DNA from 2 places in the Lentibacillus sp. genome. Region 2 is predicted to be linked to the other one. Evidence: a T-box and tRNA genes for the amino acid it is inferred to sense, from the RefSeq annotation. Region 2 holds a T-box; the other holds one or more tRNA genes.

Region 1 (16,893 bases), on a different contig from region 2:
AGCGAATCAAAATAAGCTACCGGTTGCTCAAGTGTTGCAATCAGTGTATGATCACCATCTGCTTTAACGCCTAATTCATCCACATCTTTTTCACCGTTGCTGATTGCTTCAGCATTTTTGACGACTCCATTCATTAAGTATGGTCCATATTCTGAACCGATTTCTGGATCGATTGCGCGACGCCACGCATAGACAAAATCATGAGCAGTAACCGGATCGCCATTTTCCCACTTGGCATCTTCACGTAAATGGAACGTCCATTTCAAGCCATCTTCGCTAACACTGCTTTTCGTTGCGATTCCAGGTTTCTTTTCTCCATCTTTACCTCGCCTGAACAATCCCTCTGTTGTCATAGATATAAACTGCAATGATACCTGGTCCGTTGCCTTTGTTAAATCCATGGTCGTAATTTGTTCATCCTTTACCAAATCTAAGGTTTGCTCAGGTTTTCCTGCCTCTTCATTACCGGCTTCATTTTCCGAATCCTTATCAGCTTTTTCATCTGAACAAGCAGCCAAAGTAATCAAAAGTACGAAACTAAGTACGAAAAGCCATACCGTTTTTGTGAACTTCTTCATGAAAATACCCTCCGCTCGATCAAAAATTCAGCAGTCACTTTACTATTAAAAATCTAAAATCCATTAATAAGTGCCGCACTGAAGGAAAAGGCTGGAGGACAGATCTCCTGCCTCCTTGTCCCTATTCAGCCACTTCAGCCCATTTATATTCATACGTTGGGCCGATTGGGTTTGCGATAACACCCTGGACTTTTTCAGATACGAGAAGAGAAACATATTCCTGGTATACCGGTGCAATTGCTGCATCTTCAAACAAGATTTTTTCAGCCTTAATGAAATTTCGATAGCGCTCAGCTTCCTTACCAGGGGTTGCGAGTTCATTTTGTGCCTCTGCTAAAAGTTCATCATATTTTTCATTTGAATAACCCATTTTATTGTAGGCACCGCCTGTTTCAAATAGACCTAAGAATGAATAGGGATCCAGGTAATCCGGCCCCCAGCCTGAAAGCGTAATGTCATAATCCATGTTTGCATCTAATTCCAGTTTCTGTTCACCCGGCACTTGTTTCAATGTCAGATCCAATCCGTCCAGATTGGATTCGAGCTGATTTACGAGAAATTCTTGCATGATTTTTGACGTTTCAGTATCACCGCCAAGGAATTCAAGTTCAATGGAATCTTTGCCCAATTCCTCCAGGCCCTTCTCCCAGTATTCCTGTGCTTTTTCAACATCATATTTAACCAGATCGCCGTTAACGTCTCTAAATTCTTCTCCTTCCACATCCATTCCTTCAGGGAGTGGTGCAAAATCTTGAGGCACTAACGCATTCGCTGCAATCGATCCGTCGTTTAAAATCTCATTTGCTAAAGCGTCTTTGTCGAATGCCCGGCTGATGGCTGCACGAATATTCTTATTTGCAAGTGCCTCATTTCGGGTTTGGTTCATCTTTAAGTAGTACAGTACTGGTTTCGACCTTGTACTATAATCTTCATGAGTCGAATACTGATCAACTAAATCAGACGTCAATTCTGCCCTGTCCACCTTACCACTTTCATATAAGTCAACAGCCGTTTGTGTATCTTTAACCACCCGATAAGTTAATTTGTCCAATTCAACTTCCCCAGCATCCCAATAGCTATCGTTTTTAGCCAGATTCCAGGAATCGCTTGTGCTTTCCCAGTTCTCCAAAACGAAAGGCCCGTTGTACAGAAGGTTGTCAGAACTCCGCGCGTAATCATCACCTTGCTCTTCAACGAACTCTTTGTTCAAAGGCAGGAATGTGCCAAATGTCATTAACGATTCAAAATAAGGAACCGGTTTAGCCAGTTCAACAATCAATGTATGGTCATCTTTTGCAGTAATGCCTAATTCTTCAACATCTTTTTCACCATTGCTAATCGCTTCAGCGTTTTTAATAACGCCCTCCATCATGTATGGGCCGTATTCAGAGCCTGTTGCAGGATCAATGGCCCGCTGCCATGCATAAACAAAGTCCTCCGCTGTCACTGGATCACCATTTGACCATTCAGCGTCTTCTCTCAAGTCAAACGTCCATTGCATACCATCGTCACTTACCTCATGATCGGTCGCAATTGCCTCAATCGGTTTAGCGTTCTCATCCAAACGGTATAACCCTTCCATCGTTGCTCCGAGAAACTGAAACGAGATTTCATCTGTCGCCAATGAGGAGTCCATTGACGGGATTTGACTTTTTCGAATCAGATTCAAAACCTGATCAGCTTCTTCCCCACTGGACTCTTGATTACCTTCCTCCTCATCCCCCGTGCATGCTGATATGAACAAAATCACCCCAAACCCAATCATCATCAATACAAACGTTCTAAAAAATCTCCCCATATGTTCCTCCCCTTTATAAATAATTTACTAAATGTTTACTAATATCGGTATTGTACAATAAAGCAAAACCGTTTTCAATATTAATTAGATTTTAACAATTGTACAAATTAATGGTATATAGTATGATTACTAGTACTATAAATACCTTTTTCGCCTCTTTTTTTAATTATAATAAGTAAACAGTTTACTAAATGAACAAAGGAGCATCTGATGATGGAACCAACGACTGCGATTTTAATCGGGGCCGGTGATCGGGGAGCAAGGGCTTATGCACCCTATGCACTGGAGCGCCCCAATGAGCTGAAAATCAAGGCTGTGGCAGATCCCAACGAAGAAAGAAGAGACAAAGTCAGGCTGGAACATGAGCTTCCCCGGAAAAATTGTTTTTCCTCATGGGAAGAAATATTTTCAACGGGAAAAATTGCGGACATCGCTATTATTACCACAATGGACCGGCAGCATTTTGAACCAACGATGAGGGCATTAGAGCTCGGTTATCACGTCCTTCTGGAAAAACCAATGTCTCCTGATCCAATCGAATGTATTGAGATGGAACATGCTGCGCAGAAATATAATCGACAACTAACCATCTGTCATGTTTTACGCTATACGGAATTTTGGTCAACGATAAAACGTGTCGTATCGGAAGGTCAAATCGGAAAAATTGCCTCCATTCAGCTTAATGAAAACGTGGAAATTATGCACATGGCCCATAGTTTTGTCAGGGGGAATTGGAATAATAAAGAAAAGTCGAGTCCCATGATTCTGCAAAAGTCATGTCATGATATGGATATTATCAGGTATATCATTGATGAAAAATGTGAACGGATCAGCTCTTATGGTTCATTGATGCATTTTAGAGAAGAAAATAAGCCTAAAAATGCACCTGAAAGATGTCTGGACGGCTGCCCCGCTGAATTTGACTGTCCGTTTCATGCAGGAAGATATTATCTTGGTGAAGGGAAAAACTGGGCGAAAAAATTTACAGAAGACAACTCAAGAGAGGGCATCATTAAAGCATTACAGGAAACGCCTTATGGAAAATGTGTATATCAATCGGACAATAATGTGGTTGACCACCAGGTCGTCAATATGGAGTTCGCTGGCGGGGCAACAGCAACATTCAGCATGTGCGGTTTTACCAGAGAGCAAACGCGCATCGTCCAAATCATGGGTACAAAAGGAGAAATCCGTGGTAACATGGAAGAAAACAGCATTTCCATTTATGATTTTCTTACCAAGCACGAAACGGTTATTAAGTTCGATAACCCGTCAAGCGGGCATGGCGGTGGTGACACTGGCATCGTCCGGACATTTTTGCGTGATATAGAGCATTATGAAGACAACACTAGCCTGTCTTCCGCCGAAACGTCATTACGAAGTCACTTAATGGCTTTTGCGGCCGAAGAATCCAGGATTAATCAAGGGAAATCAATTGAATTAGATCATTTTTATAACAGTTTAACGAAGGTATAGCAGTCATATTCGAACGTTCAGTTTTGACTGCCGAAAAAGGTGATTGCATTGGCGACTATTAAAGATATCGCAAAAAAAGCAGGTGTATCAGCGGCCACCGTTTCGCGCGTACTTAATTATGATGCCACATTGTCCGTAGCTGATGAGACGAAGAAACGGATTTTTGAGACAGCTGAAGAATTGTCTTATCAAAAACGGCCAGTTAAAAAACATGCCGGGCAAAAAATTGCCATCGTGCACTGGTATACGGAAAAAGAAGAGCTGAATGACCTCTATTATTTATCGATCAGACTTGGAGCCGAACAGCGTTGTAAACAAATTGGAATACATCCGGAAGTATATTTTTTCGATAACTTAGAAACCATTAACCCAGCTGAAATTGAAGGGATTATTGCGGTCGGAAAATTTAATTCCAAACAGGTACAACAATTAACCGGAATTTCTCCAGCCATCGTTTTTGTAGACCAGTCACCTGATGAAGATTTGTATGATTCAGTCGTTATCAATTTTGAGAAAGCTGCGCGAAAAATTATTGATTATCTTATTTCAGCAAATCACCGGCAAATTGGTTTTATTGGAGGCAAAGAAGACTTAAGAGAAAAAACCTTTGCAGAATATATGAAAGAAAAGGCATTCTATAATGAGCAATTTGTTTACATAGGTTCATTTTCGGTAGACGAAGGCTATCGATTAATGAAACAGGCAATTGAAGAATTAGGCACCGATTTACCAACAGCTTTCTTAATTAGCAGTGATGTGATGGCGATCGGAAGCATGCGAGCGCTTCATGAAGAAGGTATAGCTATACCGGATCGGGTCAGTATCATCGGTATTAATGATATTTCGGTCTCCAAGCATCTTTATCCGCCTCTAAGTACCGTAAGAGTTTTTACCGAAAACATGGGTGAGACTGCAGTGGATACATTGCTCGAACGAATGGAAGGCAGGGAGATTGCTAAAAAAATAGTCATCTCAACCGAATTGATCATACGTGAAAGTGCCAAAATGCTGTGATTTTTAAATTTCGACCCATAACACTTTTTCACTCCATTCGGTGAAATTTTTTCACATTTGGACTTGTGCAAAGAGAAGGTCCCGAATCTCCCGCCCATGTGATGATGCTATCAAAACGGTTCAGAAACTCTTGTTTTGAAATATACACTTAAGTTTTCCAGACAGCTCCACCAATTTTCCAGGGAAGCTAACCTGTTTCGCCCTACTATATTGGTCATCTATCTCCAGCAGGCTGCCTCTTCTTTTCTAAAAATAAGGAGAGGAACAATCCCGTCACGGCAAACAAAAAAGCGACCAGAAAGGCAGTTTTCACTCCGGACAAATAATTAGCGGGATTCATAGTCTCAGTCCCCGCCGCAGCTCTGGTGATAAAGGAGATGATAAACGTTAAGCCAAGCGATCCCCCAAATTGGCGGGCCGTATTGATAACCGCCGTCCCGTGCGGAATCAATTCATCAGGCAACGCATTGATGCCGGCAGTCATGATTGGCATATTAATCAAGCCCACACCAGCCATAGCCACCATGAATAAAACCATCGTAATGACGAAAGGTGTATCGAGTTCAAGAATAAAGTGAAAGCCGAGTGTGCTTAAACTGAGCAAAACAAAGCCAATAAGCGCAATGATTTTACCACCGTATTTATCAAACAAATTTCCAGCGAACAAGGACATGACAGCGAGCGTCAAAGCCCCGGGCATCACAATCAGCCCACCAAAAAAGGCTGAATGCTGCTGGGCGTTCTGCACATACATCGGCAGAATCGTCTCGGTCGATATGAGCAAGCTGAACGCTAGGATGGAAACAAACGCAACAAGGGCAAAGACGGGCACTTTAAGCACGCGGAGTTCCAAAATGGGTGTCGAAAGCCGCAGCTGCCGAACCGCAAATAAAACCAGCGCAACGGCACCTGCTATCAGACCGGCAAGCGTTACCGGATCACTTATTCCGTTCTCCTCTACTTGATTAAAAGCATAAAGCATACCGCCAAAACCAACGGATGACAATAAAATGGACAAAGGATCAATGTTCGTTTTTTGCTGTTCTGTAACATTGCGCATATACAAGAAAACCAAAAGCAGAATACATGCTGCGATCGGAAGGGTTAACAAGAATAAAGCACGCCAGTCGAAATAGTTGACCAAAGCACCGGATATCGGCGGGCCAACCGCGGGCGCAACGTTAATGACAAGCCCGGCCAGCCCCATCGCAAACCCTCTTTTTTCCCTGGGATACATCAGGAACAAAATCGTCTGCATGAGCGGGATCATAATACCTGAGCCCATCCCCTGAAAAACGCGGCCTACAAGCAGGATGGGGAAAGAAGGTGCCACTAAACAAATCAATGTACCGATTAAAAACAACAACATAGCACTCATCATCAGATTCCGGGTTTTAAATGTATCAATAAAATAAGCCGTTATCGGGATCAAAACGGCGATTGTTAACATATAACCGGTTGTCAGCCATTGCACATCAGTCGAGTTGATCGCAAACTCGTGCATGATTTTTGGAAAAGCCGTAATGAGCAGAAATTGCGTCAGAACAGATAAAAAAGAGGCCGATAATGTAATCGCCACAATTAAACGTCTATGAAAACGTGATAGATTCGATGCATTCATCCCGTCTGCCTCCTTTATATCTAAACCCTAGCATCTATCCCTACACCATATCACATGTCACAGGATGATTCAGCAAGCGAACAATTAAATAGACACTTTTCAAAAATGAAACCAACACTGAAATTGCATTCGACAAAATTCGAGCGGTTTCGGGCGGTGACAGGCACCTTACCAAGATACCTTTTGCAATATGTCCTCCACTTTATCGTTGATTGATTGAACATTGGGTACTGACGTCTTTTCGTTCGACAGATTGTATTTTGCCTTCAACCGCGTAATCCGTTCCACACTTTCGTTAATCCGTTCCTCGCTTATTTCTCCATTCTCAACAGCCGCTTTCAATTTATTAAAAACAGCGGCAACCAAATCCGGATCATGGGCAACAAGCAATAAATCGCCGCCCGCCTTTACGGTCTGAACCGCTGCATCAGCGACATTATAATGATTCGTAATCGCCTCCATCGTTAAGTCATCGGTGATCACCACACCATCAAAACCGAGATCTTCGCGTAAAATCCCCGTTATCACTTTTTTCGACATAGATGCAGGGTGTTTTGTGTCGATTTGCGGCAGCAGGATATGAGCAATCATGCTAACATCTGCACCTTTCGAAATGGCTTTTTTAAACGGTACGAGCTCCATTTCGGACAACTTTTTGCGGCTTTTATCAACTTTTGGGAGTTCCAAGTGGGAATCCACACCAGTATCTCCGTGTCCTGGAAAATGTTTTATCACCGAAATAATCCCTTCGCTTTGAATTCCTTTCATCGTCTGAATGCCCATTCTCGAGACGACCTCCGGATTGCTGCCAAATGATCGATCGCCGATAACAGGATTATCCGGATTACTATTAATATCAAGAACAGGTGCGAAATCCAAATTAAAACCGAGTGCTTGCATCTGTTCACCGAGGATGGTGCCTGCCTTGAATGCTGTATCCGGATCGTTCAGTTTTCCAATCGAACGGCTGGTTGGGAGACTTTTCACCGCATCAGGCATCCTTGTCACACTGCCTCCTTCTTCATCAACACCCAGCAATAACGGAAAAGGATTATCTGCATTCACAGCTTTCATATCATTTAAAAAGCTGACAGTTTGCTTTTTACTTTCAATATTATCGCCAAATAAAATAATCCCGCCAACATGATACGTATCGATGATTTCCTTTGTCTCAGCAGTCATTTCCGTTCCATTGACCCCGCTAAAAATCATTTGGCCAATTTTTTCATCTAGGGTCATACCGTTCACACCCAACTCCGGCACCTGTTTATTTTCAGCAGCCGGCGAAGCTTTCCTGGGTTGCTTGGCCGCTTGTTTATCAGTCATATCACTATCCGGGGTCCTGAAAATCAGGAAAACCATCCCAAAAGTGATGACAGCAATGATAACAATAACAGCGATGCGCTTAATCATAGTAAATCCTCCGAACGAAGTTTTATCCTCTCTATATTATAATCCTTTATTAAGCAACAAGACACCATTTTATTTTTACCAATTCAGTTGTCCATAAAAAACGATTCAACTAGAAACGTCATTCTGAATTGAACCGTTTTTTATATGACCCCCATTGAGAAAATTGTCTATAACAATTAACGGAACTCAAACTGCAGGCTTTTCCCCCGAATTGTACTGAATGCGCTCCCTCGAGTGGTGGCTGCTTTCAATTGATTTGATGGTGCTTATACACGAATCAGCAGGCAATTTTTGGGTGTATCGCGCGATATTCTGAGTGTGCCGCGCGATTTCGTGTGGGTGTCGCGCGATATTCTGGCCGTGTCGCGCGAAATCATGCAGGCGTCGCGCGAATTTTTCATCACGGAACTGTATGGGATCCGGAAGCAGTCATCTGGGCACACGAATTGAAGGAAAAACAAGCGAAGTCAGCGAGGTTTTTCGCCCCGCTCCCTCAACTGCCTCAAACCTACTTAAACAAAAACGTCAGCCGCCAAAAAAGCAATGATTTTGGAACGAGCGGGAAAACGGTATTTCGAAACCCGATCAATAACGGGTTCTGCCATTGAGCTGCCCAGCCGATTTGTCTGGAAAGCTTAATGACTTTGTTTGTTTTGCGAACACGCTTAGTCTCATAACGTGCCAAAGCAGCTTCCATGGAAGGTTCCTGATCGATGGCACGCATTAATTCATAAGCATCTTCAATCGCCTGGCCGGCTCCCTGGCCCATATTCGGTGTTGCCGCATGAGCCGCGTCGCCAAGTAAAATAATGCGATCATAAACAAAGGAATCCAGCGGTTTAATATCATATAAGTCATGATGTAAAAAGTAAGCATCCTTTGATTCGCTGATTAATCGTTCCACCTCAGGCGAAAAATGCGCAAATAACCGGGCAGCCCCGTTTTTATCCAGCTTTGCATAATACGCATCGTTTTCAGCCGCATTGACACACGCAAACCAGTACACATCCCCGCCATAAAGTGGAGCCCAGCCGAACCGGCCGTATTTGGACCAAGCTTCCGATGAAATATGCAGCGGAACATCCCCCTTATTTTCGGTAATCCCCCGCCAGCAGGTATACCCCGCATAACGCGGTTCACTGCCCGGCACGAGCGTTTGTCGAAAAATTGAATGAATGCCGTCAGCTGCGATTACGTAATCAAAATGACGCGTGACATTATCCTGAAAAGTCAGCGTGACATGATTGGCATGTTGCACAAAGTCAGTCACCTGTGAATCAAAGTGAAAATGAGCAGGATCGACCGCATGAAATAACGCTTCATGCAGATCCGCCCGGTGAATCGTAAGTGTTTCCTCACCGAATTTTTGCTTTAATCGAGAAAAATCAATCCTGTTCATGACGTCTAATTCGCCGTTCAAAAACCGCTGTTCATGAAGCGGCATGCCCGATTTTATCACCCCATCAGCTATCCCGATTCGATCCAAGGCAAGCATCGCATTACTTCCTATGCCAATGCCGGCACCAAGCGGTTTAAACGACTGCGCCTGCTCGAATACATGCGCTTTAATACCAATTTTATGCAGTCCTGCAGCCACAGCAAGTCCACCAATGCCGCCACCAATGATTGCAATCGTCATCCAGTCCACCTCCATCACGTTACTTCCATTATACGACTGCACATTTGTTTATAAAATGGAACGTCCATAGGTGATTAAGCAGGCCCCTGAAAGCCAATCATGCGGTTGCTCAAACGTTTGATCAATCGTCTTACAACAGACCACTGCAGCTTCACTAGGATAAAATTAAGACACGGACATATCTTCGGTCAGCAATGAATCGATCGGGACCAGCGCGCAGTATGTTCACTAAAGCTTATGCAAAATCCGCTATTGCGGAAGAAATGGTCAACGAATTAAGGTCATAAGAATGATTTATCAAATCTGACGTGACTTTAATTCCTCTAATGCAACGTCGAAATATTTCATTGTCCCCCACGTGTTTTCATTCCCAATTACGACAAAGTATTCTTTTGCTCGGCTTGCAGCTACGTTCAATAAGTTTGGTGTCGCGGAAGCCCAGCGCATTGGACCTTTCGCAGTATCGTCCACTCCTAAAACCATTATAACGAGTGGCGCTTCCTTTCCTTGAAAAGTATGTACAGTGCCTACTTTTATGTTTGAATCTGATAATTCAGCATTCTTTTTTTCCAGCCCTTGCCGGATGCTCACAAACGGTGTAATGAGGTAACATTCTCCTTGAGGGTTTTCTTCCCTATATTCCTTAGCTATTTTAAATGCTTCCTCTGCTTGTGCCTTTACAAAATGATCGCCTTTGCGGCTTGTTTCACCTGGCACATGCAGCCAATGGCTTGTATAAAGTTTATCGTTTACAAGTTCAACAGGGTTTGTCCCGTAAAGCATTTTTCCCTGGTACGTCGTCCGGTTGCTAATCGTAAACATTGGGTCTGCACAGCGACGATGAACTCGAAGCGGACAGCCTAGCCATGTGCCGCTCCCTTGATTAACTGGCATTTTCCCACCATATTGATTGTTTAAATCGGAAAATTCCTGCACACTTGCCTCTGGTCGTGTGAGTCTATGAAAGTAGTTTTCGTTCTCATCAATACCTATACTTTGTGACGCTATAAATTTTAATTGATCTGGACTTAACGTAACCACTGGCGGAATCTGCAATGGGTCACCAACTACAACGGCACGTTTGGATCGCCATATGGCCCCAACCGCAGACTGTGGCGTTGCTTGTCCCGCTTCATCAATAAAGAGCCAACCGACATCTTCTTGTTCCAGATCTTCAAGAAATCTGCATACAGAAGCAAACGTGGAAGAAATAACAGGACTTAGTAGGAAAATCGTATCAAACATTGCTTGTATAAATGATTGGTGCTTTTCTCTATCCATATTCTTTGTCAGCTGATTTCGCTTGCCGGTGAAATATTCCTCAGCTAAATACACATTTTTCTTGATTTCTTCAAAATGATCATAAATAAACATCTCATATTGTTTCATAGCAAGCCCAAACAATTTGCTTCGATCGCAATGTACTAGATCTCCTTCGTCAATATTTACATATTGCACCTCAGATTTTTGCCATTGCTCATTTTCCAGGTCATCCAAGCCTTCTGTCGATGCTGCAGACTGAATGTTTCGCTTAATAAGTTCTTCTGATTGATGAATGTTGTTTTCGCTTCTTTTAATATCTGGAATCCCTTTGTTTAAAATATCTTTCATGCTTCTAAAAAAGGATTCTATATTCGCTTTTTTACCTAATGCTGAGGAGATGTTTCCCCATTGAGACCCACTCTTCCCAAAAAAAGTATAGTCATTGTTTAACAGATCTTCATCCTCAGGCAACTCCGTACTAATGTTTTCCACCGCAGCATTATTATTAGATACAACGAGTATGCGAAAATCTTTTAATTGAGAAGGAAATGCATAGTATGTATCCTTTGTTTCCGGACCGTACTGCACTTTGCTCAAGACACATCTTCCGCTTGTCAGGAACTTCGCTTTATCCACGAGCACATTCGCAAATACGTCTTTTAATAAAGTTGTTTTCCCGGTGCCTGGCGGGCCATTCACAGAAAAGAGAAAGCCTTTTTTCTCTGTTTGATATTTCTCATAGATTAAATTTAAAGCGACTTGTTGCATAAGACCAAGCGGATATTTTGACGGCCATCTGGCAGGGGGCATCTCTCTTAATATTCGTTTACACTCAGACACAGAACCATTATCAAAAAAGTCGACTTGCTGCCTTATATTCTTTTCAGAATCCCAGCTATCCACATCAAGATACGTTTTGAGAGCATTTCCAAAATGATCTTGACGTAATGCTGTATGCACAGTTTGTATATCGTTTATATAAAAGCTGTTAATCCCTACAAAATTATCATAAGTCATTATTTCATATTTATCAGATAAGGACTCTGCAGCGAACCGCAAGACCCCATCTTCTGCCATATGAGCATCTGCAATGTATGATTGCAGAATTCCATGGATGACTTGACTCAACTTCTGCCAATTTTTATAGCGAATATGAATGAATTTCAAATCCTTTAACAAGGCGCTTTTTTCTTCTCCATCTAATGTCAAATCATTGTCCATCCGTCCATACGATTCGTCTTCTGTCGTACCTTGGATGGCCTTCTCTAATTCGTCTTTCAGATCCGCCAGCGTTTTGCCGTCCTGCAGTAAGAACTTCACAATCGGACTAATGACAACAGGACTCTGCTGTGGTTCATCTTTACCTAATTTCAACATATGGTCCAGCTTCACATGAATCAAAAAGCTATCTGGCTCTTTTTTGAAGTCTTGGAAGAATGTTCGCTTATTTGCAAGTGAAGCAAAATAACGCATGACTTCCTCTTTTGCCACTGGCAAGTAAAACAATGACGCATTATTCTTCAATAAAAATTTCCCTTTGATTTGTTTTCCTTTAGACTCGAGAAACATCTCCATTTTCTTCAGTGGGTTTCCATTTTGAGTGATAAAATCGTTACGAAATAAGTCTGGCTCTTGGCGGAAAAAATGTTGCAAACTCTCCCTGGTTATCACTTGTTTACCGCCATCCATGAAATTATAATGCTCCAACTCCAAAAAATAGCGTAACAAATTGTCAGCTGCACTTTTTGTCTTGGCAGGACGCTTCTTTGTTTTTTTGCTGAATATTTTTTTGAAAAATTGAACGACCTTCATATCTGATTGAACTGCTCCTCTAGCTTAATTTGCATGATTGTTATTTTAGTGTAACATTTTCCTGGTGAGAAAATAAGAATGCATGTCCGTGTGACAAGAGGGAAATGATCATGTTTACAGGACTGCAGTATAGATGTAAGAAACGATAGCAGAAAACTTCGATACCATCATTCATTCAACGCATTTCGACAAAATTCGTTAAGTGACAGGCACCAATCAACAAGGAATGACTTCTGTGTTGTCTTTACATCGAATTTTTCCTATAATAGATACTGGTCTGATTTTACGGGATGTAGCTCAGCTTGGCAGAGCACTAGCATGGGGTGCTAGGGGTCGCAGGTTCGAATCCTGTCATCCCGATATGGATAAGTTTCTGAAACCCCGACAAGTTTGGGTTTCAGGTTTTTTGAAAGCTTGTTCTTGTCCCATTAACTTTCCGCTGTCTGCTGTCGACCGCTTTGGTACCTTTTTCGCTTGAGTATCCGTGTTGGAACAAGATACTCCCCCCGAATTCTCATCACAAGCCATGCCATAAACATCAATTCAAATCATAAGGCAATCAGAGCTTATTTGCTCACTTCTTGAATATTAGCCACTAATCGACCTTTTCATCATCACATTAGACTTCAATTAGCTTTATTGGAATACCTGATTAATATGTAAGCTGCAATGTACAGGAGAATCGGGGTAAAAAGGATCAGCAAAAACGGACTTAAAGAAAATAATAAGGAGTAATCATCGACATCAACAATTAATACGCCCTTCACAAACTGGTAACCAATCCAAATATTCACTAAAAACGGGACAATATAAAAGTGAAGCCAGGATTTATTTTTACGGAAAGTAATTCGGTAATATGCAATCCAGCTGACAATGACAACTGCAAGCATAAAAGTTATTTCAAAAATGTAAGATGCAGGTGTATTTAGTCCTTCATTCAGGCGCACTATCACATATATTGTCATATAGATCGCTATAATTGTATGAATTAAATTACCAAGAAATAGAACAACATACCCGATTTTGTCTTTCAATCTATCCCGCCTTTTATATTAAATTTTCTAGCATTCTCAAAAAGAGCAGCTCAGGAACGATTATTAAATATTATCCCGGTATCTTAGGGTCATCCGCTGTGTTTTTATCTCATCTGCCTGCTCGTTTAATTTCGTTACAGTTTTATTGATTTGCTGGTTGACTTCCTCTATTAAATCCGAATTTTGACGCTTTAATTTTTTCGTTTCTTCCAGCATCGAGTCAACAATTTCCCCCTTTTGGTCCTCGTTCACAATAATTGAGTCAACGCGCTTAAAAAAGTCTGTATCGCTTTCATCAATCTTCTCAGTAAGTCGTTTAAGCTGCCCTTTCTTACCGGAAAAGTCCTTACTATCCAGCAACTGTTCAGTAACCGTTATAGAATGATGATCTCCCCGCAATTTAAGAACCCTCCATCACTGCATCAAATATGGCTGCAATATTTTCTTCTTCGTCAAATAAATCCTCAATAGCCGATCTATAGTTATCAAGATAAGTATGACCTTTTTCCACACTTTTATCGAGCAGGCTGATTTTGTCATCCATATTGTTATGATTAAAGGGATAAAATTCTTCATGGACGTTAACGTTTGTGACTGATTTATCCAATCTGAAAAAAAACACATGTTTTCTGAGGATGGTAAGACACGTGCTGGGATTTGCTTCCATATCATCAATCTTATTCATGACTTTTTTTCGTTCCTCTTTGTAGCATTGTATGATTTCCTGGTCAATGGCAGTCTGCAGTCGTTTAATCTCTGTCGTTTTGTCGTCAAGTATACTTTTTCCCTCTTCATACATGCGCATAGCGGCTGAAATATTTACCTGAATTTTTTCTTTTCCTTTGGTTGCTGTAAGAACCATGTCTGTACCTAAGTAAGATTTATTCCCTTTACTCATCGATTCCAATACACCTGTGATATCATGGCCGCTGCCAATTGTTTGCAATAGAGCACGAAATTCCTTTGTGTCCAGTTTATCAAAACTCTTCTGGATATTTTCAACATGATTTTTAATATCTAGAGCTGCAGTCAGATTCCCACCGAGTCCTGCTCCAGATAAATTGGGCAAAAACTTAATGTCTTCCAATATTGAAATGGATTCCTGGATCCCGTCTAAATTCGATTGAATATTTGTAAATTCGGTAACAAGCAGCTCTTTTTGATTAGCGCTGATATATCCGGCATCGACAAACCGCTGGAAAATCACATCGGCATTTGTCGTGACCGATCTGATCTGTGATAGAAGTCGGGGCAGTTTATCATTTACGTCCCCGATCATCTTATTAATTTCAGACTGGTCTGTTATGTATGTCTCTGCCCCACTCCAAAACCCATCAATTTGATTGACCAGCCTCATGTCCACACCTAATATATCCTGTATTGCAGCATCCGTTCCACCACGATTGGAAGCAGTTGTATATTGGATGGCGAGCTCCTGAAAATCCTTTACGACATCATCCGGAATATCATCCATAATGGACCGAAGCCCTGGATAATCGGTATTCGTGTCTACCATTTTCACATCTCCAAGCGTAAAAAAACCGCGTACACCACTTACCGCATAAAGCGGGTCATCCTCGGAAATGATTTGGTGGATGTTTTCACCTTTATCCTTAAAGTAATCTTTGGCGAATGCTTTTAATTTATCTGGGTCGAGGTCATAGATTGCATGGGATTCTGAGATAGAGATAGAAAACTTTTTATCTACAGCTTTTTTAAACTTCTCATTATTATTATAAAGCTGATAATAATTTAATTGTGCACCATTTACACTATAGATATCATCGAACGAGTTATATAATAAATGAGCAGTTGTATTATTGTTATGGGCAAGCGAGTGGGATAATCCAATAACAGAAGTAGAGTCTCCTGATTCAAAAGTTCTTTTTGCTTCATTTACAAATTTCCAAGTAGCATTAGCCTGACTTATATCTTGTCCAGCGAGCATCGCCTTCATATTGTATTTCCAATCTTTCGAACCTTGAGTACCCTGGGATATAACATATACTTCATCTATATTGTTTTCTTTTGACTGGAAATGAATGGCTGTTCCGTCATAACCAGACGCATCACCTTCTAGACTATTGGCTTCCGAGGAAGAAAATACATCAATCTCAGCCGAAAGTTCTTTACCATACTCTTCGACATATATACGTTCAATTTCTTTTTTTAATTCTTCTTTTGACAAATCCTTATACTCTAAATCAATCAACCTCAATCGCATCTCTTGTGTATCTATAACCTCTTCGCTCATTGCACTCACTTCCCATCTTCATGAACAAACTGAATTGATTTCATCCACTTCATCACACGTTCCTCATCACTTTGTTTATTTTCCGCACATATTTGTTCCTTTTCATCCCTGCAATCTATATCATAAACTACTTCAATACCACCAGTACCTTTTTCGTTTTGCACATAACCTGCATAAGTTCGGAATACATCATCTTTATAATGCGCATAATAAAGCGTTTGGTTATCCTTTTCCAATTTATTGAAATTACCATCATAGCCTGTTCGCAGCTTTAAACCGTTTAGGTTTTCTGTTATCTGTTTTGACTTGTGATGAGAGTAGTAAATGATGTTGATCATGGATCCAGTCTCACTTTTTATATGAATCTGAATTTCCTCATGACCTTTCTCTTTTATGGAATATCCTCTTTCCCCAATCACACCTTCTGCCGGAAAATCCACCTTATATTTCCCGGTTCCTGATAAAAACGGATAATACCCATCTCTTGTTTCCTCTGTGGATTGTAAAAAATCGAGCGTAAATTCATCACTAAATGCCCTGACATCAGGCAAATCTTCCGGATTCATTTCCGATGGTTTTTTGTTTTGATCCTGATTCATTTGACAACCTCCCAGTGCAATAATGAAAAATATAAGGAGAATATGTATTAAATATTTCACTAATGGAGCCTCCCGATACGATGCACAGTTCATCGTTTGGTAAAATATTCTTGTTGCTTATTAGTATACAATACATAAGTGGATCAATGTTTAGTTGAATTCAATTCTTTGTAAAATAGGTATTTAGTCATACTTTTGTTACTTTTCACCCGCATTAACAAATTGGACTGATTCCAACCATTCCATCACACGTTCCTCATCATCCTGTTTGTTTTCTGAACAGGTTTTTTCTTTTTTATCCCTGCAATCTATATCATAAACTACTTCAATACCACCAGTACCTTTTTCATTTTGCACATTACCTGCATAACTACGAAACCCATTGCGTTCAA
Region 2 (16,893 bases):
ACAGGAGTATCGGGTGTTGCTTTATTATAATTTCGTCCCGATTGACGACCCGGTGACTTTTTCGGAAGAGCATCTGGCTTTTTGTCAGGACCTTGGACTCAAAGGGCGGATTCTCGTGGCCGAAGAAGGACTGAACGGAACAGTTTCCGGTACAGTTGAACAGACTGAAAAATATATGGAGACCATGAATCAGGATCCGCGCTTTGCTGACATGACCTTCAAAATTGATGAGCACGATGGACACGCTTTTAAGAAAATGCACGTGCGGCACCGTCCGGAGATTGTCAGCCTGAAGCTGAATGAGGACGAAGATGTTAGCCCGATGGAAAAAACAGCAAAGTTCCTCTCACCCAAAGAGTTTTATGAGGCGATGCAGGATGAGGAGACGATTATTCTGGATGCCCGGAATGATTATGAATATGACCTCGGACACTTTCGTGGTGCGATCCGTCCGGAAATTGAGGCATTCCGTGAATTGCCTGACTGGATCCGCGAAAATAAAGATCAGCTGAAGGATAAAAAGGTGCTGACCTATTGCACCGGCGGCATCCGCTGCGAAAAATTCTCCGGCTGGCTGATGGATGAAGGCATTGAAGATGTTAATCAGCTTGACGGCGGCATTGTCACTTACGGTAAAGATCCGAAAGTGCAAGGTGAACTCTGGGATGGCAGATGTTACGTCTTCGATCAGCGCATCTCGGTTCCGATCAACCAGAACGAGCATGTAGTCGTCGGAAAGGACTATTTTGACAGGGAACCATGTGAACGCTATATCAACTGTGCTAACCCGTCATGTAACAAACAAATCATCTGCTCGGAAGAAAACGAGCATAAATATATGCGCGGCTGTACCCACGAATGCCGGGTAAACCGAGACAACCTGTATGTCCGGGAACACAACTTATCTCAGGAAGAAATCGACCATAAACTTGCTGTTATCGAGAAAGAAAACCGGGCAAAACAGGAAGCTTAATAATATGCAGAAAAGAATCGGCGACCAGTATTCGCCGGTTCTTTTTTTGGGATTAACATGATTCGGTCCTGTTTTCACATGTGAGTTTCATCCATTTTTCTGCGATAAACCCCGCTTTATACACTGTATAACAAGACCAAATACTGTTGATTTAATTTTTTGACAATAATTGGTTGCCGTTGTTATTCTTTACAAAAAGGGGGCGATTTCAATTAGTATTTATGATTTCTCCGCAAAGACAATAGATGGAGAAGAAAAATCGCTAAAAGACTATGAGGGGGATGTGCTGTTAATTGTCAACACCGCCAGTGAATGCGGGTTTACGCCACAATTTGATGGCCTGGAAAAGCTTTATGATACATATAAAGATAAGGGGTTGGCAGTACTTGGATTCCCGTGTAACCAGTTTAACAGTCAAGATCCAGGTTCAGATGGCGAAATAGCTACTTTTTGCCGAAGAAATTACGGTGTCACATTCCCTATGTTCAGCAAGATTGATGTTAAAGGTGAGAACGCACACCCTTTGTTTGTATACCTCACCGAACAAGCAAAAGGTGTCGTAACGAGACAGATAAAATGGAACTTCACCAAATTTCTGATTGATCGAAATGGAAACGTCATCAACCGCTACGCACCACAGACAAAACCTGAAAATATCGAAAAGGATATAGAAAAGGCGCTGCGAATTGAATAGATTATCCCTCAAAATGGCGGGACAGCTTTTTTTCACTTGGAACAAAAAATCGGGCGGCTGCAAGCAGCGCCCGATTTTTTTACCTTAATATGCTCTTGCCCAGTAAACCATTTCTGTCGCCTCTCTGCCGCAGCACACACAGGAATCAGCAACCTTCTCCTGCTCAAATGGAATACAGCGGGAAGTGGCAGATGTTTCTTCCTTAATTTTTTCTTCACAATCAGCATCGCCGCACCACATGGCCTTGATGAATCCCGGCGACTCATCCAGTGCACTCTTAATCTCGCCCATGTCAACAGCTGTTGTGGTGGTTTCCTCTAGATGATTCTGCGCTTGTTTGTAAAGGTTCTGCTGCACTTCTTGAAGCAGAGCCGGCAGCCGCTCCTCTAATTCGCCCAATGGCACAAACTCTTTATCGCCAGTATCACGGCGGACAAGCACCACCTGTTCATTTTCAATATCTTTCGGCCCCATCTCAATCCGCACAGGAATTCCCTTCATTTCATACTCATTGAATTTCCAGCCGGGCTTCTTATCACTGCCGTCGATATCAATGCGGACCAGGTTTTGCAGCCGATCACGAAGGTCATAAGCTTTATCCAGAACACCCTCTTTATGCTGGGCAACCGGTACAATCATCGCCTGTGTCGGCGCTATGCGCGGCGGAATCACCAGACCGCGGTTGTCGCCATGCACCATAATCAGCGCCCCCATAATCCGGGTGGACATGCCCCATGATGTCTGATGGACCGGTTTTTGCTCACCATTTTCGTCAAGAAAGAGTATGTCAAATGCTTCGGCAAAGCCTGTCCCAAAATAATGTGATGTGCCGGATTGCAATGCTTTACCATCGTGCATCAGGCTTTCAATCGTTAGAGTATAATTTGCCCCGGCAAATTTCTCGCTTTCGGTCTTTTTCCCACGGAGGACCGGTACAGCCAGATAATTTTCACAGACATCTGCATAAATTTCCAGCATACGGTTCGTTTCCGCTTCAGCATCTTCTCGTGTCGCATGGGCTGTATGTCCTTCCTGCCACAAAAATTCAAGCGAGCGCAGGAACGGCCGGGTTGTTTTTTCCCAGCGGACAACATTGCTCCACTGGTTATACAGCTTCGGCAGATCGCGATAAGAATGGATGTTTTTTGAATAGTATTCACCGAACAATACTTCAGATGTCGGCCGAACGCAAATCCGCTCCGCAAGTTCTTCCTCCCCGCCGTGGGTTACCCAGGCAACTTCTGGCGCAAACCCTTCAATATGGTCTTTTTCTTTTTGCAGCATGTTTTCCGGAATAAACAATGGGAAGTAAACATTCGAATGGCCCGTTTCCTTAAACTTCTTGTCTAGTTCATCACGGATATTTTCCCAGATGGCAAAACCGTATGGCTTAATGATCATCGTTCCGCGGACGGTTCCATAATCAACCAATTCCGCCTGTTTGACAACGTCTGTATACCACTGGGCGAAGTCATCTTCCATCGCGGTAATTTTCTCAACAAATTGCTTGTTTTTACTCAATTAAGTCACTCCTCTAAAATATATTTAGAATCGGCTGCAGCATGATATTGCCAGGCACTGGAAGAATATCGCTTGCAGTTTTCAGCCTATTAAAAAACCCCCGGTCCTTCAAAAGGGACCGAGGTCTGGTGGTACCACCCTTGTTTGCAGACATCCAGACGACTGCACACTTGATATCATAACGGTGTAAAACCGCGCACGTCTTCCGAAAAAACTTTTCGACGGCGAACTCAGAGGCAGGTTCCAGTTTGTGCCTTGGAAATTCCCACCAGCCATTTCCTCTCTGTCAAGGCCGCGCAAACTATACTTATCCTCATCAGCGTTTCGTCTATTGTATGTTTTAATATAAAACGATGACCAATTAAAGTCAAGCCCAAGCCGTAAAATCCGCCCGGAGACCGACGAAAATAACAACTGCCGCCTGATTCACCAGGCTGGATTATTCGATAAAATAGCGTTAGACTTTTGAAAGGCAAATAAGACCGGAGAAGAGGAGCATTATGATGGGGATCTGGAACAACAATAACTTTTTATTCCTGTTTCTGGGGAGAATTGTTACAAATATCGGCGACAGTATTTATTATGTGGCGGCCATGTGGCTCGTCTATAATTTGGGAGGAAGCGCATTTTATTCCGGTTTGGCAGGCTTTTTAACGCTGCTGCCATCTGCACTGCAGTTTATTACCGGACCATTTGTGGATCGCTGGCCGATTAGGAGAACGCTGGTTACGACACAAGTATTGCAGTCCGTTCTGATTTTAATTATTCCCGCCTCCTATTACTTTGATGTTTTGACTGTTCAGATTGTGCTGTTTGTCATGCCTGTCGTGGCCTTTATTGAGCAATTTGCCTATCCGTCACAGACAAAAGCCTTACCCGCCATTTTGACTAAAGAACAACTGATAAAAGGGAATTCGTACTTTTCGTTTGCCTATCAGGGAATCGATCTGGTCTTCAACGCCGTATCAGGTATTCTGGTTGCTTTCATGGGCGCGATTACGCTTTATCTTGCTGATTCGATGACCTTTGCTGTGGCAGCAATACTTTTTAGCCTGTTAAAAGTGCCACAGCTTGAGGAAAAGCCACAAGTCCAGAGAAAAGGACTCAAAATGGTCATGAAAAATTATTTTGCTGAATTGAAGGAAGGCTTCTCTATCGTATTCACATCACTTATGGCTACCTTTCTGATTGGTTCGGTTATGGCTAACTTTGCAATCGGTGCAGCTTTAGCGATTCTTCCGGCTTTTGGTGAAGACCATGGCGGACCGCAAATTTATGGCTTTTACCTGGCTGCCATGTCAACAGGCGGGCTAATCGGAGCTTTATTTGCCAATTGGATGGGAAAATTCCGTCTTGGCCATTTTTCCATTGCAGCATTTTTAATCGGATCCGTCTGCTGGGTACTGGCAGCAATTCTTCCGTGGACATACGCAGGCATCGTATTGTACGGAATTGCCTGGGTACCAATCGGCGGAACAAACGTTATTTTCAGCGCAGTCATGCAAACAGTGATCCCCAACAACATGCTCGGACGAATCAGCTCCGTCCAAAGGAGTATGACAGTCGTTGCCATGCCAATCGGGTCGCTTGCGGGCGGGTATTTAGCAGCTATTACCGGCAGCACCTTAATTTTTGCTGCGTCGGGGTTAGGTTTGGCGTTCGTTTCAATAGTCTGGATCCTTCATCCAAAACTGCGCAAACTGCCAAAAGCAGATGAGATGACACCGGAATTGCTTCATTTGCCTTTTCCAGGGGATAAACAAGTGCCACAACCGGATTAAACCCTTACTTTAAGTTTCAGAACAAATTATATTAAAATTAGCCTGATTATTTCTCTGGAATAAAGAATAATTCAGCAAAATTGTAAAACGGATTCATGGAAGGAGAAGAATTATAATGGAAAAAGTAACATCTTTCTTAATGTTTCAAGATGACAAGGCTGAGGAAGCCATGAATTATTACACATTCCTCATTGAAGATGCTCAAATTACAAGCAATTTCTCCAAGCGTTTTTATGCCACAGATGGCGTTCTGTATTCGTCAATATTTTACAAAGCAGACAATTTCAAGGATTAAACATTCAATGGCTTTTCATACATGGAAAACTGAATGCCCATCGCCTCAGCATAACCGGAAAAGGCGAACCCTGCATTCACATAAAATTGATTTAACCCTGGATTGTCCGCTACACAATCCAGGCGGAGTACATTGTTTCCCGTTTGACTATTTTCCTGGATCCATCTCAACAGCCTTTTACCAATGTGCTTATGACGGTAATTTTTATCTATGGCAAGCCTGTGCAAATAAAGAGACTCGTCATCCCGATTGCCCCATAGACGGGTGTCAAGTCCATTTTGGCTCTGTGAAAGGTTAAACGTCGCAACAGGACCGTCATCTTTGTTCTTTACCAGATAGGTCGTCCCAGCCTTAATCGCTTCTCTTACCTCTAATGCTGCCTCATCTGTCAGATAAAAATCCCATTGATGAATGCCCTTGTCAATCAGCCATTTTGCCGCATCGCGCAACATACGGATGACTTCATGAATATCATCCATACCTGCCTTTCTGACATTATAGCTCTCAAAGGTGTCCATTTTAAATAAACCAGTCATCACTTATCCTCCACTTGCGTATTGGTACATAGAACGATGGAAAACTTCTGCCGGAAACGGAAAACTTCTGCCGGAAAAGCCAGGGCCGAGTTCGGCCTGGCTTTTCCTCAGCAATTATACTACTTTTGCTCCGAGTGTATCTTTAAAATGGCCTAGCGCCCAGTCGTGCCCTGCCGCATTGAAGCTGGCCACTGCATCTTTGTGAATCACAATGTTGAACCCTTTGTTGTAGGCATCAACAGCGGTATGCAGAACGCAAATGTCAGTACAGACACCAACAAGATGGATTTCATCAATCCCCCGCTCACGCAGTTTGATCTCCAAATCTGTTCCGGCAAAAGCACTGTAGCGTGTTTTGTCAAAATAATAGACATGGCTCTTATCCTTATTTTCCGTATAAACCGACGATAAGGAACCATACAGTTCCTGGCCTTCCGTTCCAACGATATTATGCGGCGGAAAAAGTTCGGTTTCCGGGTGAAATGTATCCCCTGCTTCATGTGCATCAATCGCAAAAACTGTAAAATCACCTGCAGCGATAAAATCCCTCGTGATCGATACGATATTTTCCTCAATGGCCTGTCCCGGTTTACCACATGTCAGCTTCCCTTCATCTGCTACAAAATCAACCGTATAATCCACATTAATCAGTGCTTGCTTTTCCATTCATCCCACTCCTCTTTCAAATTTTTGCCATATCATTTGGCATTCTTCCTGCACAAGTTGAATATGCTCTTACACCAGTTGACACTGCCCCTCTCGTATTAAACTGATAAGATCCAATCAAAACCTTTCCACTTTAATCTTATGCGCTTCGCCTTTCATACGCTCAGCTGCATGATATGTCGGGCCAACCATATCAGTATAGGTAAAGCCATATTCAATCGCTGTTGTGACAAAGCCTTTCGATAGACGAACCGCTTCCGGCATCGAATATCCTTTGGTCATATAGGATGTAATCGCTGCCGAATATGAACACCCTGCACCGCTCGTATTTTCCGTATCGATCCGGGGTGCCTCAAATGCAGTCAATGTCTCGCCATCATACAGCACGTCAATCGCCTCGCCTTTCAACCTGCCGCCTTTTACCAAAACATATTGGGGTCCGAGCTCATACAAATCAACTGCAGCCTGCTTCATACCTTCTACCGTCTTCACTTCACGTCCATCCAAAAGATACGATGCTTCAGGCACGTTCGGTGTTATAACATCAGCCAACGGCACTAGCTTTTCCTTCAAAACATCGATGGCGTCATCCGCAAGCAGTTTCGAATCAAGCTTGCCGACCATGACCGGATCAACAACCACTGTTTTCTTTTCTGAATCAGCAATCAGCTCTGCTGCTTTTTCTATGATTTCTTTGGAAAACAGCATACCTGTTTTAAGTGCATCAATGCCCACCTGCTTTATTGCTGTAGCATATTGTGCTTCAATCGCTTCAATTGTCTGCAGATGCACATTTTTATCTGTTTCAGGATGTCGGGCAACAATCGCTGTTACCACACTCATCCCATATACGTCCAATTCCTGAAATGTCTTCAGATCCGCCTGGATGCCGGCACTCCCCCCAGCTGCAGATCCGGCAATTGTAATAGCGCGTGATGGTAAATTCATACTGCAAAATCCTTTCTTCTGTTAAAATATAATAACGATGAAGAACCATGCAATCATCGCCAATTGGATGACGACTTTTGCTGCCGCCCCTCCAAGAAATCCGATTAATGATCCGATAGACGCATGGACCGCCTCCTGGGTCGTTTTCTCCTGCATCATTTCAATCAGAAACACCGTCACAAACGGAATGATCAGGATGCCAAATGGCGGTATAATAAATGACCCGATAATAACAGCGATAGCGGCGCCGCGCTCGCCCCATTTGCTGCCGCCGTACTTTTTGACAAAATAACTGTTGGCAACGACGTCCGAAACAATCAGTATACCGGTCAATACAACCATTGCCGTCCAGAAGAACCAGGTCAACTCATCAGCATCGATCACAAAATGATAAAGCAAAAACCCAACCCAAAGCACTAACGGAGATGGAATAATCGGAAAAATGACACCTGCAAAGCTTGCGATAAATAATACAGCGATTATAATCCAAACGATGATGTCCACCATTGCTGTCCTCCACTTCTATGGCTCTTTTCGAAACATACTTGATACTCTTGTTTCTTCCTTATTAATCATACGTTTATAATTCTCCATATGTTTCATTATGCTCATAACCGATAATAACACAACAACCATCGTTGGCTCGATTCCAAAGAACAGGTAAGTTGTCACCAGAAATGAGAAATACATGAAAAGAACGCCGACGACAAGATAGTCGGTTGCCAGTGTAAATAAAAGCAAAATCGCAATTCCTATAAGAGCTATCTTCCAGTCAATGGCTAACAGGACACCGACTAATGATGCCGTCCCTTTACCGCCGCTGAATTTCATGGTGATCGGATAATTATGCCCCACTATAATAAATAACGCATTGATGTATACCAATAATGTTTGTGCAGGTCCGTCAATACCTTGACTTTCCAACAAATATAACACAAGTAAGATTGATAATGTCGCTTTTAAAATATCAATAAGCGCAACGAGAATACCAGACCTCCAGCCCAATAAAATTGCTGTATTGGAAGCCCCAGAGTTTTTCACCCCTGTATTCTTAATATCGGTTTTTTTATATTTGCCGACAATCTGTGAGCCATGAATGCATCCAAACAGATAACCAACCAGACTGACAATCAGCACGGAAACCATAAAACCCCTCCCCCTCTAGTTTATCTTATATTCAGTCATAGGATTGTTCAAGACAATTATCTCCGGAAGCCATGCCCCTTTTTGCCGGTTCTTTTCAATTATAGATATCTTTTGATAACTGAACAGTAACCCTGGATGTTATAATTATAACGAAATCTATTTGCAAGGAGAACGGAGATTTTGAAACGCTACCGCAAAGACATCACAGCATGGTTTATCATTATTTTATTTTTAATAACATTATTCTTTTTATATAACCAATTAAAAACAGACCGTTATGATGATCAGGGGGGTGAGGCATCGCTTCCGGAAAGCCTTGATCCGGTTGTCACCAGGAAAACGGAAAAACTAGTTAAACGAGCTTCTGAAAAAAATATCGATGTCGTCATTACCGAAACCGTACGGAGCCATGAGGCACAGGACGCATTATATGAACAAGGCCGCTCAAAAGACGGAAACATTGTAACCTATGCTCAGGGCGGCGAATCCTATCACAACTACGGGCTTGCAGTTGATTATGCTTTGCGCAATTATAACGGCAAAATTATTTGGAACACAAGTTATGACGGCAATAACAATGGGGAGTCAGACTGGTTCGAAGTTGCCGACATGGCTAAAGAAATTGGATTTGAGTGGGGCGGTGACTGGAGTAATTTCAAAGACTATCCGCACCTGCAAATGAATTTTGGATTGAGCATCGATCAATTGAAGCAAGGGCTGCGCCCGAAGCATGAGGACTCCGATCAATGAGGCATTATCCTGTACAAGCAGTTAAAACCGACTTATACTGTATTTATACTGAATTTAAGTAATTTTAATTCAGTATAAATACGCTTAAATGAAGGAGTTTTTCTATGGAACTGAAAGGTATTCACCATGTATCCGCCATTACAGCAAATGCAGCCAATAACTATCAATTCTATACAGAGGTTTTAGGTATGCGATTGGTGAAAAAAACAATCAACCAGGACGACCCATCTGTATACCATTTATTTTATGCAGATGAGATCGGCAATCCCGGAACCGATTTAACATTTTTTGAAATTCCGAGTGCAGGAACAACGTACCAGGGCAACAACAGTATCACCGGTACATCCCTCCGTGTGCCCAACGACGACGCACTGGCATACTGGGAAAAACATCTGACTGAAAACGGTGTTGACCATGATGGGGTTGCAGAACAGGACGGCCGAAAAATCATCAATTTTCGTGACCCCGAAAACCAGCGGTTAACACTTATTTCAGATGAAACAAACTCAGGCGTTGAAGGCGGAAAGGTATGGGAATACAGCAGTGTCCCTGCTGATAAAGGCATCATTGGTCTTGGGCCGGTAAAGCTGACAGTACAGAATCCCGTTTCTACAACCAATGTGCTAACTGAAATATTAACGTTTCAGGAAACCGGCAGTTACCCATCACCTGTCAATGGGCAAGACGACATTCGCGTTTTTTCAACCGGGGAGGGTGGCACAGGTGCAGAAGTACATCTGGAAATCCGCGATGAACTGCCAAAAGAACGGCCCGGCCGGGGAAGCGTTCATCACGTGGCCTTTCGGGTCGAGAATGAAGATGAATTGGCAAAATGGAAGGATCGGATTGTTGCTGAACGCATTCCCAATTCCGGATTGGTTGACCGCTTCTATTTCAAATCACTCTACTTCAGGGAACCAAATGGCATCTTGTTTGAACTGGCAACAGACGGACCCGGATTTGCAACTGATGAAGATGAAGGCCATCTGGGCGAATCACTGGCACTGCCGCCATTCTTTGAAGACCAGCGTGAAGAAATTGAAGCTAATTTAAATCCTCTGGATACAACGAGACCGCGCTAATTGGCGCGGTCCTTTTCTTTATTAGTGAATATCCCCCAAATTTGGAAAGGGACTTCCTGCTTATCCTAAAAACAAAATACACATGACATATTTCCTGCCATTAGCTCATATATTATTACAACTACTAGCATGTCCATTTGCTGGTCAAATCGAGACTGAATTTTCTGTCATAATGACCAATTACGAGCATATAAAAGTAATACAATCTATTTTAAAGCATATTATAGTATACATTAGATTCATAGATGCTATTGGTGAAATTTGGGGATATATTTAAAATTATCAAAAAATATAGCGTTTGAACAGATTGCGCACTCCTTATACTATTATAGTATGACTTTTTTCCAAGAACTTTCCCTATTTTCCGATTGTTCAATTTCTAGTAAAAAAGTAGTACGTATTGCAAGTTATACTGGGATATTGAACACGAATACTTAACGCCTTATCTCCACTTAAGGTAGACAAATTTATAAAGAGAATCATAGGTAAACGGGCTTACCGTCATAATACACGGCATTTCCCCGATACTTAAAAAATTATGGGAGGTCATTTAGGAGATGAAAAAACTATTATTAGCTTCAATCTTCGGCATTTTCATACTGGTGCTTGCGGCCTGCGGCGGATCAGATGATGCAAGCGGCAGTGACAGCGGAGATAGCGGAGGTGAAGGTGAATCAAGCGGAGGTTCAGCGCTTGAAAAAATTAAAGATTCAGGAACCGTTCAGATTGGCTATGCGGATGAAAAGCCGTATGGCTATAAGGAAGACGGCGAACTAAAAGGTGCATCACCGGATATTACGGCAGCGGTATTTGCGGAACTTGGTGTGGACAATGTTGAAGGTCAAATACTCAATTACGACCAATTGATTCCTGGTTTAAACGCAGGTAAATTTGATGTTATTACATCAGGTATGGCGATTAACCCAGGCCGCTGTGAAAATGCGGACTTTGGCGAACCGGAAATGACGTATGGGGAAGGTCTTGTTGTCCCGGCTGGTAACCCGATGGATCTTCATAGTTATAAAGATATAGCTGAAACGGGTGCTTCAGTTGCCATCATGTCCGGTGCAACCGAAATCGATTATGTGAAAAAAGAAGGTGTGGAGGAAGGTAAGATACAAAAGGTTTCAGATATTCCTGCAACTTTCTCAGCTGTTGAGTCCGGCCGTGCTGATGCAACAACAGGAACAGAAATGACTGTGAAAATGGCATTGAAATCAGCAGATACTGACAAACTTGAATTTGTGGAAGACTTTGAACAGCCGGATATTGAAGGCGTTCCAAGCTATGGCGCTGCTGCTTTTCACCCGGATAACGACAAGCTACGTGAAGCGTATAACAAAGAACTGCAAAAATTAATTGATGACGGCACAGTTGCTGACATATTAGAAAAGAATGGTTTCCACCCAGAGAACAACGCACCTCCGGAAGATATAACAACTGAGGAAATCTGCAGTGGTGAAAAATATTAAACACGGTTTGAAAAACATATAATATTTCTGCAATGACTCCATAGGGTCCGGCTCCCTCACCCAGGGGGTCTGACCCTATTATTTTGTAAAGTACAATCCTTCTAAGAGGAGTGATTATTATTAACGCTCTTGCTGAGATATTTCCAATCCTTATGCAAGGTATAGGTATTACAATTAAAGTTTTGATTGGTTCTATCATTCTCGGTTATTTAATGGCATTTATTGCCGGCTTCTGCCGCTTATCCAAGAACCCAATCATTAAATATTTAACAAGCTTTTATGTTGAAGTGTTCCGCGGAACGTCATTGATCGTCCAACTATTCTGGCTTTTTTATGCCCTGCCGATCTTATTTGGCATAGACTTGGGAAGTGATTACCTCGCAGGTGTCCTTGCGATTGCTCTAAACTATGGTGCATACATGTCAGAGATTGTACGTGGTTCAATATTGTCTGTTGCGAAGGGTCAGACAGAAGCTGCGACTGCTCTTAATATGTCGAGTTTCCAGCGCATGCGCCTTGTTATTTTTCCGCAGGCTGTCCGCATGATGCTTCCGGAATTCGGCAACTACCTTATTCAAATGCTCAAGGCGACATCCCTTGTCTCACTGATTGGTATGTCCGATATATTATACTATGGTGATATTTTACGGAGCAGTAATCTTTCACAGGCACCGACTGTCTATTTCTTAGTGCTTGTATTCTATTTCATTATGGCACTGCCATTAATTTGGCTGACCAGAAAGATGGAAACAGCATCGAAGAAAGGAGTGGCTAGCTAATGAATGGCGGCAACTGGCAATGGAATACATTCTTTGAAGCCTTCCCGGTTGTATTAGAAGGACTAGGAATCACATTAGGACTGACTGTTGCAACCTACTTATTCGCGCTTATATTTGGTTTTGTCTGGACGGCCTTGGGTGCAATCCGTAACAAACCTCTCAAATGGTTGTTCAGATGGATCATGGAATTCATTAGGTCCACACCACCCCTGGTTCAGCTATTTTTCATTTTCTACGCATGGCCAATGGTACCTGTTGTCGGATTTGCCCTGGATCCATTTACAAGTGCTATTCTCGGTCTGGGGGTTCACTTTAGCACGTATATAGGTGAAGTGTACCGCTCCGGAATTGAAGCGGTCGATAAAGGTCAATGGGAAGCAGCCCGCGCACTTAATTTCTCGACTGGACAAAAATGGACCAAAATCATATTACCGCAAGCTATTCCGCCAACCATACCGATGCTTGGAAACTATTTGATCATTATGTTCAAGGAAATTCCATTGGCATCAACGATTGGGGTTGCGGGGATATTGAACCTGGCAAACTCTTACGGCTCTGCAAACTTCAGATATTTGGAGCCCTTGACAATAGTCGCCTTGCTGTTCCTTGTGTTAAGTTATCCATCCGCTATACTAATCAACAAATTGGAACGTAAAATGAACCGTCGCTTTGATAAAAAAGAACCGACCGGCGGTAAACCACTTAAAGAAGAAAAGGAAGGAGCTGCATCGTAATGGCAGAATCGATTGTACAATATCAGGATGTGCATAAATCGTTTGGCGATACAGAAGTATTAACAGGCATTAACCTGGATATTCAACCTGCTGAAAAAGTCGCTGTCATCGGACCAAGCGGTTCCGGGAAAACAACCATCATCCGCATGCTGATGACACTGGATGAGCCGACGTCCGGTGATATCATTGTTGATGGCAGGAACTTATGGCATATGGAGAAAAATGGCGAGCTGGTGCCTGCCAACGAAAAACATTTAAGACAGGTACGCGGGGATATCGGAATGGTTTTTCAGCACTTTAACCTGTTCCCGCACATGACCATTCTTGATAACTGTATGTCAGCGCCGATACATGTTCAGAAAATGGATAAAAAAGAAGCAAAACAGCGATCCATTGAAATGCTGGAAAAAGTTGGACTTGGTGATAAACTTGATAATCATCCGAACCAGCTATCGGGAGGGCAAAAGCAGCGTGTTGCAATGGCCCGTGCTCTGGTAATGCGTCCAAAAGTTATGCTGTTTGACGAGGTAACATCAGCACTTGATCCTGAATTGGTCGGTGAAGTGCTGGAGGTTATCCGGGACATTGCCAATGAAGGTGAAATGGCAATGGTTCTGGTTACTCACGAAATGGAATTTGCCCGTGATATTGCTGATCGCGTCCTTTTTCTTGATAATGGTGTAATAGCTGAACAGGGACCGCCGGCAGATGTATTGGAAAATTCCACAAACGACAGGCTGCAAAGCTTCCTGCACCGTTTCAGATCATAAGCGTAAAAAAAAAGCTGACCTGCTCATGAAGAGCGGTCAGCTTATTATCACTGCGTATCAGCTTGTGCTATCGATTTCTGCTCAGCTTGATAACATTTATCCAACTGAGTCTTCCCCAATAATTTTTACTTCGCGTTCTAGATTTACGCCGAATTTAGCTTTCACAGTATCCTGTACGAACCGGATTAAACTGATATACTCTGTTGCTGATGCGCTATCCAGGTTAATAATAAAGCCGGCATGTTTTAATGATACTTGTGCCCCGCCAATCTGTTTTCCCTGCAGTTCACTATCCTGAATAAGTTTGCCTGCAAAGTAACCCGGCGGGCGTTTAAACACACTTCCGCATGATGGATATTCAAGCGGCTGTTTGGATTCACGTTTGAATGTCAAATCGTCCATCACCGCTTTAATGTCGCTATATTCTCCCTCTTCCATTGAGAACCTTGCTTCCAATACAATGTATCCTTTATCAGGTATGTTACTTGAGCGGTATTCCAAATCAAGATCGTCTGCTGATAAATGAAGCAGATTACCTGTTGCATCCACAACGATCGCACTTTCCAGAACATCTTTAATTTCACCGCCATACGCACCGGCATTCATGAACAGTGCCCCGCCGACTGATCCGGGTATGCCGCATGCAAATTCAAGTCCTGTTAATGAGTAGGACAAAGCTTTTTGTGAGGCGGTAATGATTCTGGCACCGCTTTGGGCCACAAGTTTCATGCCCTCCACTTCTATTTTCGCCAAACGCCCCAAGTTTAAAACAATACCTCGGATCCCGCCGTCTTTGACTATAAGGTTGGACCCGTTCCCAAGCAGCGTGAACGGGATATTTTCTTTTATGGAAAGTTTTACAATTTCTTGTACCTCTTCATATGTTTCAGGTGTTACAAAAAAATCAGCCTTTCCGCCAAGACGTGTATACGTATGATTATACAAACATTCATCCGCCATCACATTCCCAGGTGATGTTATTTGTTTCAATTGCTCGTACGTATGGTGATCTTTTATCACAAACATCAATCCTTTGTTATTCAATCTGCCAGTTCATTCTCCCGAGTTTAAAAAGGAATAAACCATTTTATCAACTCGGGCATCTTCATGCAACTCACTATGGCCCAATGTATTATCATGAATCATTTCATATGTTAACTGATTGTTGCGGACAATATTTTGTATTGCCCTGACACTTTGTGGTACTACGACGGAATCACCCGTGCTGCCAATACTCAGCACTTTTAATTGTTCCGGTATAACATCTTTATTCACATAAAGCTTTTTTAGTGCGTCTGAATCGGGTTTCAGATTTTCTGCAGCAGGGTCGTGATGAATACGAAAGTACTCTTCATTATAAATCCCATCAAACGGGGCTCCGATAACGACCAATTTATTGACCTTGGGGTATACCCGTTCATTCTGATATGTCTCAATATAATCCATCGTGACAAGACCACCCATTGAATGCCCTACAAGATTCACTGTATTGAACTGGAATGTTTCCTTCATATGTGCCAGCAGTTTTGCGAGCCATGCCGAGGTATTCTGAATGCTGGACCGATTGTTTTCAAAAATAACGTGTACAAATATCGAATCAGTTACGTTTTCCTTCCCATACACGTTCACATCCAGATTACCCGCCGGCGAAACTCTGTAAACTAATGTCCGTTGGCCCCAGCCATATTTATCTTCAAAACGTTTCAGCATATTTCCAAACGAGTTTTTTGTTCCTTTATAGCCGTGTACAAATACGGTTGAATTTTTAATCTGTCCTTCTGACTTTGTCTCTCCCGGAGCATAGAACCAGCTAAAAGCCCCGATCATTAAGATGAATAACAGGACTATACTGATAACATGTTTTTTTTGCAAATGCATATATCTTACCCCACTATATCTAGTGCTCGTTTTGCAGTGTTTTTTGTTTGAGAATGAACCATGTGAAATAGGCGCCAATGCCGGCCAGCAATAGTTTTATCGACAGCAGCGGTATGATAAAAAGAATCGTATAGCTCATGGCCAGCCATAATACCGAAACGCCGATCACTTTCGCTCTTAATGGGATCCCCTTGCCATCCCGGTAATTTTGGATATATGACCCAAAATATTTATTCGTAATCAGCCAGTAATATAAACGTTCTGAACTTCTGACATAACACGCGGCTGCGAGCAATAAGAAAGGTGTTGTCGGTAAAAGCGGCAGAATTACCCCCAACACGCCCAGGCCCAATGAGATTGAACCGGCTATAATTAACAATAACTTTTTTATCTGTTTCATATTAACACCAGCTGTATAGTTTAATAAAGTTAAATAGAGATCTTGCTCCCATTAAGTCGGGATAAACTAATCATGCCTCTGTTTATTATAGCACTTAGCAGCCTGTTATGCTTTATCGTTTATGGAATTTATTTGACATTTAAATTGGCTTTGTTCCATTAAATTAGCTGTATCAGCAATTGAACATCCATCCAATTTCAGCTCACCTCGCCTCAAACCATATTACCGTGCAATCCATATTTCGTTCATACATTTAAAAAAATCTATTTTCACGGTTGACTTTTGCTCTGTTGCTGGCTAAAATATTAAATAACTTTAATTAAATAAAGCAATAAAGTGATAAAGTAGCAGATAACTGAATGGAGTTTTTTTATGCAACCGTATTTAGCAGGGAACGGACATAATTTCAGCCAGATTGACTATCAGCTTCAAAGCAGTCTGGTGTCGGCAATAAAGAGACGCTTTCGT

Evidence for each region. A T-box is a leader RNA that pairs with one kind of tRNA and senses whether it is charged. The one in region 2 lies ahead of proS (proline--tRNA ligase), so its partner is inferred to be a tRNA-Pro.
Region 1: it encodes a tRNA-Pro, which carries the amino acid that the T-box ahead of proS (proline--tRNA ligase) is inferred to sense. The anticodon was not compared.

Annotation. Positions count from the first base shown of each region.
Region 1 covers NZ_DATGTT010000076.1:1,998-18,890, forward strand. Annotated here, with positions in the region: gene VK097_RS12865 (peptide ABC transporter substrate-binding protein) at 1-578, opposite strand, end outside; gene VK097_RS12870 (peptide ABC transporter substrate-binding protein) at 700-2,376, opposite strand; gene VK097_RS12875 (Gfo/Idh/MocA family protein) at 2,590-3,852, shown strand; gene VK097_RS12880 (LacI family DNA-binding transcriptional regulator) at 3,901-4,866, shown strand; gene VK097_RS12885 (MDR family MFS transporter) at 5,081-6,487, opposite strand; gene nagZ (beta-N-acetylhexosaminidase) at 6,656-7,900, opposite strand; gene VK097_RS12895 (hypothetical protein) at 8,192-8,350, shown strand; gene VK097_RS12900 (FAD-dependent monooxygenase) at 8,409-9,539, opposite strand; gene VK097_RS12905 (AAA domain-containing protein) at 9,837-12,614, opposite strand; tRNA gene VK097_RS12910 (tRNA-Pro) at 12,901-12,974, shown strand; gene VK097_RS12915 (hypothetical protein) at 13,241-13,648, opposite strand; gene VK097_RS12920 (hypothetical protein) at 13,712-14,047, opposite strand; gene VK097_RS12925 (DUF6792 domain-containing protein) at 14,049-15,902, opposite strand; gene VK097_RS12930 (YvcA-related protein) at 15,908-16,501, opposite strand; gene VK097_RS12935 (YvcA-related protein) at 16,700-16,893, opposite strand, start outside.
Region 2 covers NZ_DATGTT010000006.1:706-17,598, forward strand. Annotated here, with positions in the region: gene trhO (oxygen-dependent tRNA uridine(34) hydroxylase TrhO) at 1-973, shown strand, start outside; gene VK097_RS00730 (glutathione peroxidase) at 1,185-1,667, shown strand; gene proS (proline--tRNA ligase) at 1,752-3,149, opposite strand; T-box leader at 3,299-3,517, opposite strand; gene VK097_RS00740 (MFS transporter) at 3,692-4,969, shown strand; partial or broken gene VK097_RS00745 (VOC family protein) at 5,085-5,183, shown strand; gene VK097_RS00750 (GNAT family N-acetyltransferase) at 5,261-5,800, opposite strand; gene VK097_RS00755 (cysteine hydrolase family protein) at 5,915-6,466, opposite strand; gene thiD (bifunctional hydroxymethylpyrimidine kinase/phosphomethylpyrimidine kinase) at 6,584-7,414, opposite strand; gene VK097_RS00765 (DUF456 domain-containing protein) at 7,436-7,921, opposite strand; gene VK097_RS00770 (glycerol-3-phosphate acyltransferase) at 7,937-8,560, opposite strand; gene VK097_RS00775 (M15 family metallopeptidase) at 8,741-9,310, shown strand; gene VK097_RS00780 (ring-cleaving dioxygenase) at 9,415-10,392, shown strand; gene ehuB (ectoine/hydroxyectoine ABC transporter substrate-binding protein EhuB) at 10,950-11,864, shown strand; gene ehuC (ectoine/hydroxyectoine ABC transporter permease subunit EhuC) at 11,984-12,643, shown strand; gene ehuD (ectoine/hydroxyectoine ABC transporter permease subunit EhuD) at 12,643-13,377, shown strand; gene ehuA (ectoine/hydroxyectoine ABC transporter ATP-binding protein EhuA) at 13,377-14,147, shown strand; gene murB (UDP-N-acetylmuramate dehydrogenase) at 14,244-15,173, opposite strand; gene VK097_RS00810 (alpha/beta hydrolase) at 15,201-16,025, opposite strand; gene VK097_RS00815 (YbaN family protein) at 16,045-16,425, opposite strand; gene hisZ (ATP phosphoribosyltransferase regulatory subunit) at 16,798-16,893, shown strand, end outside.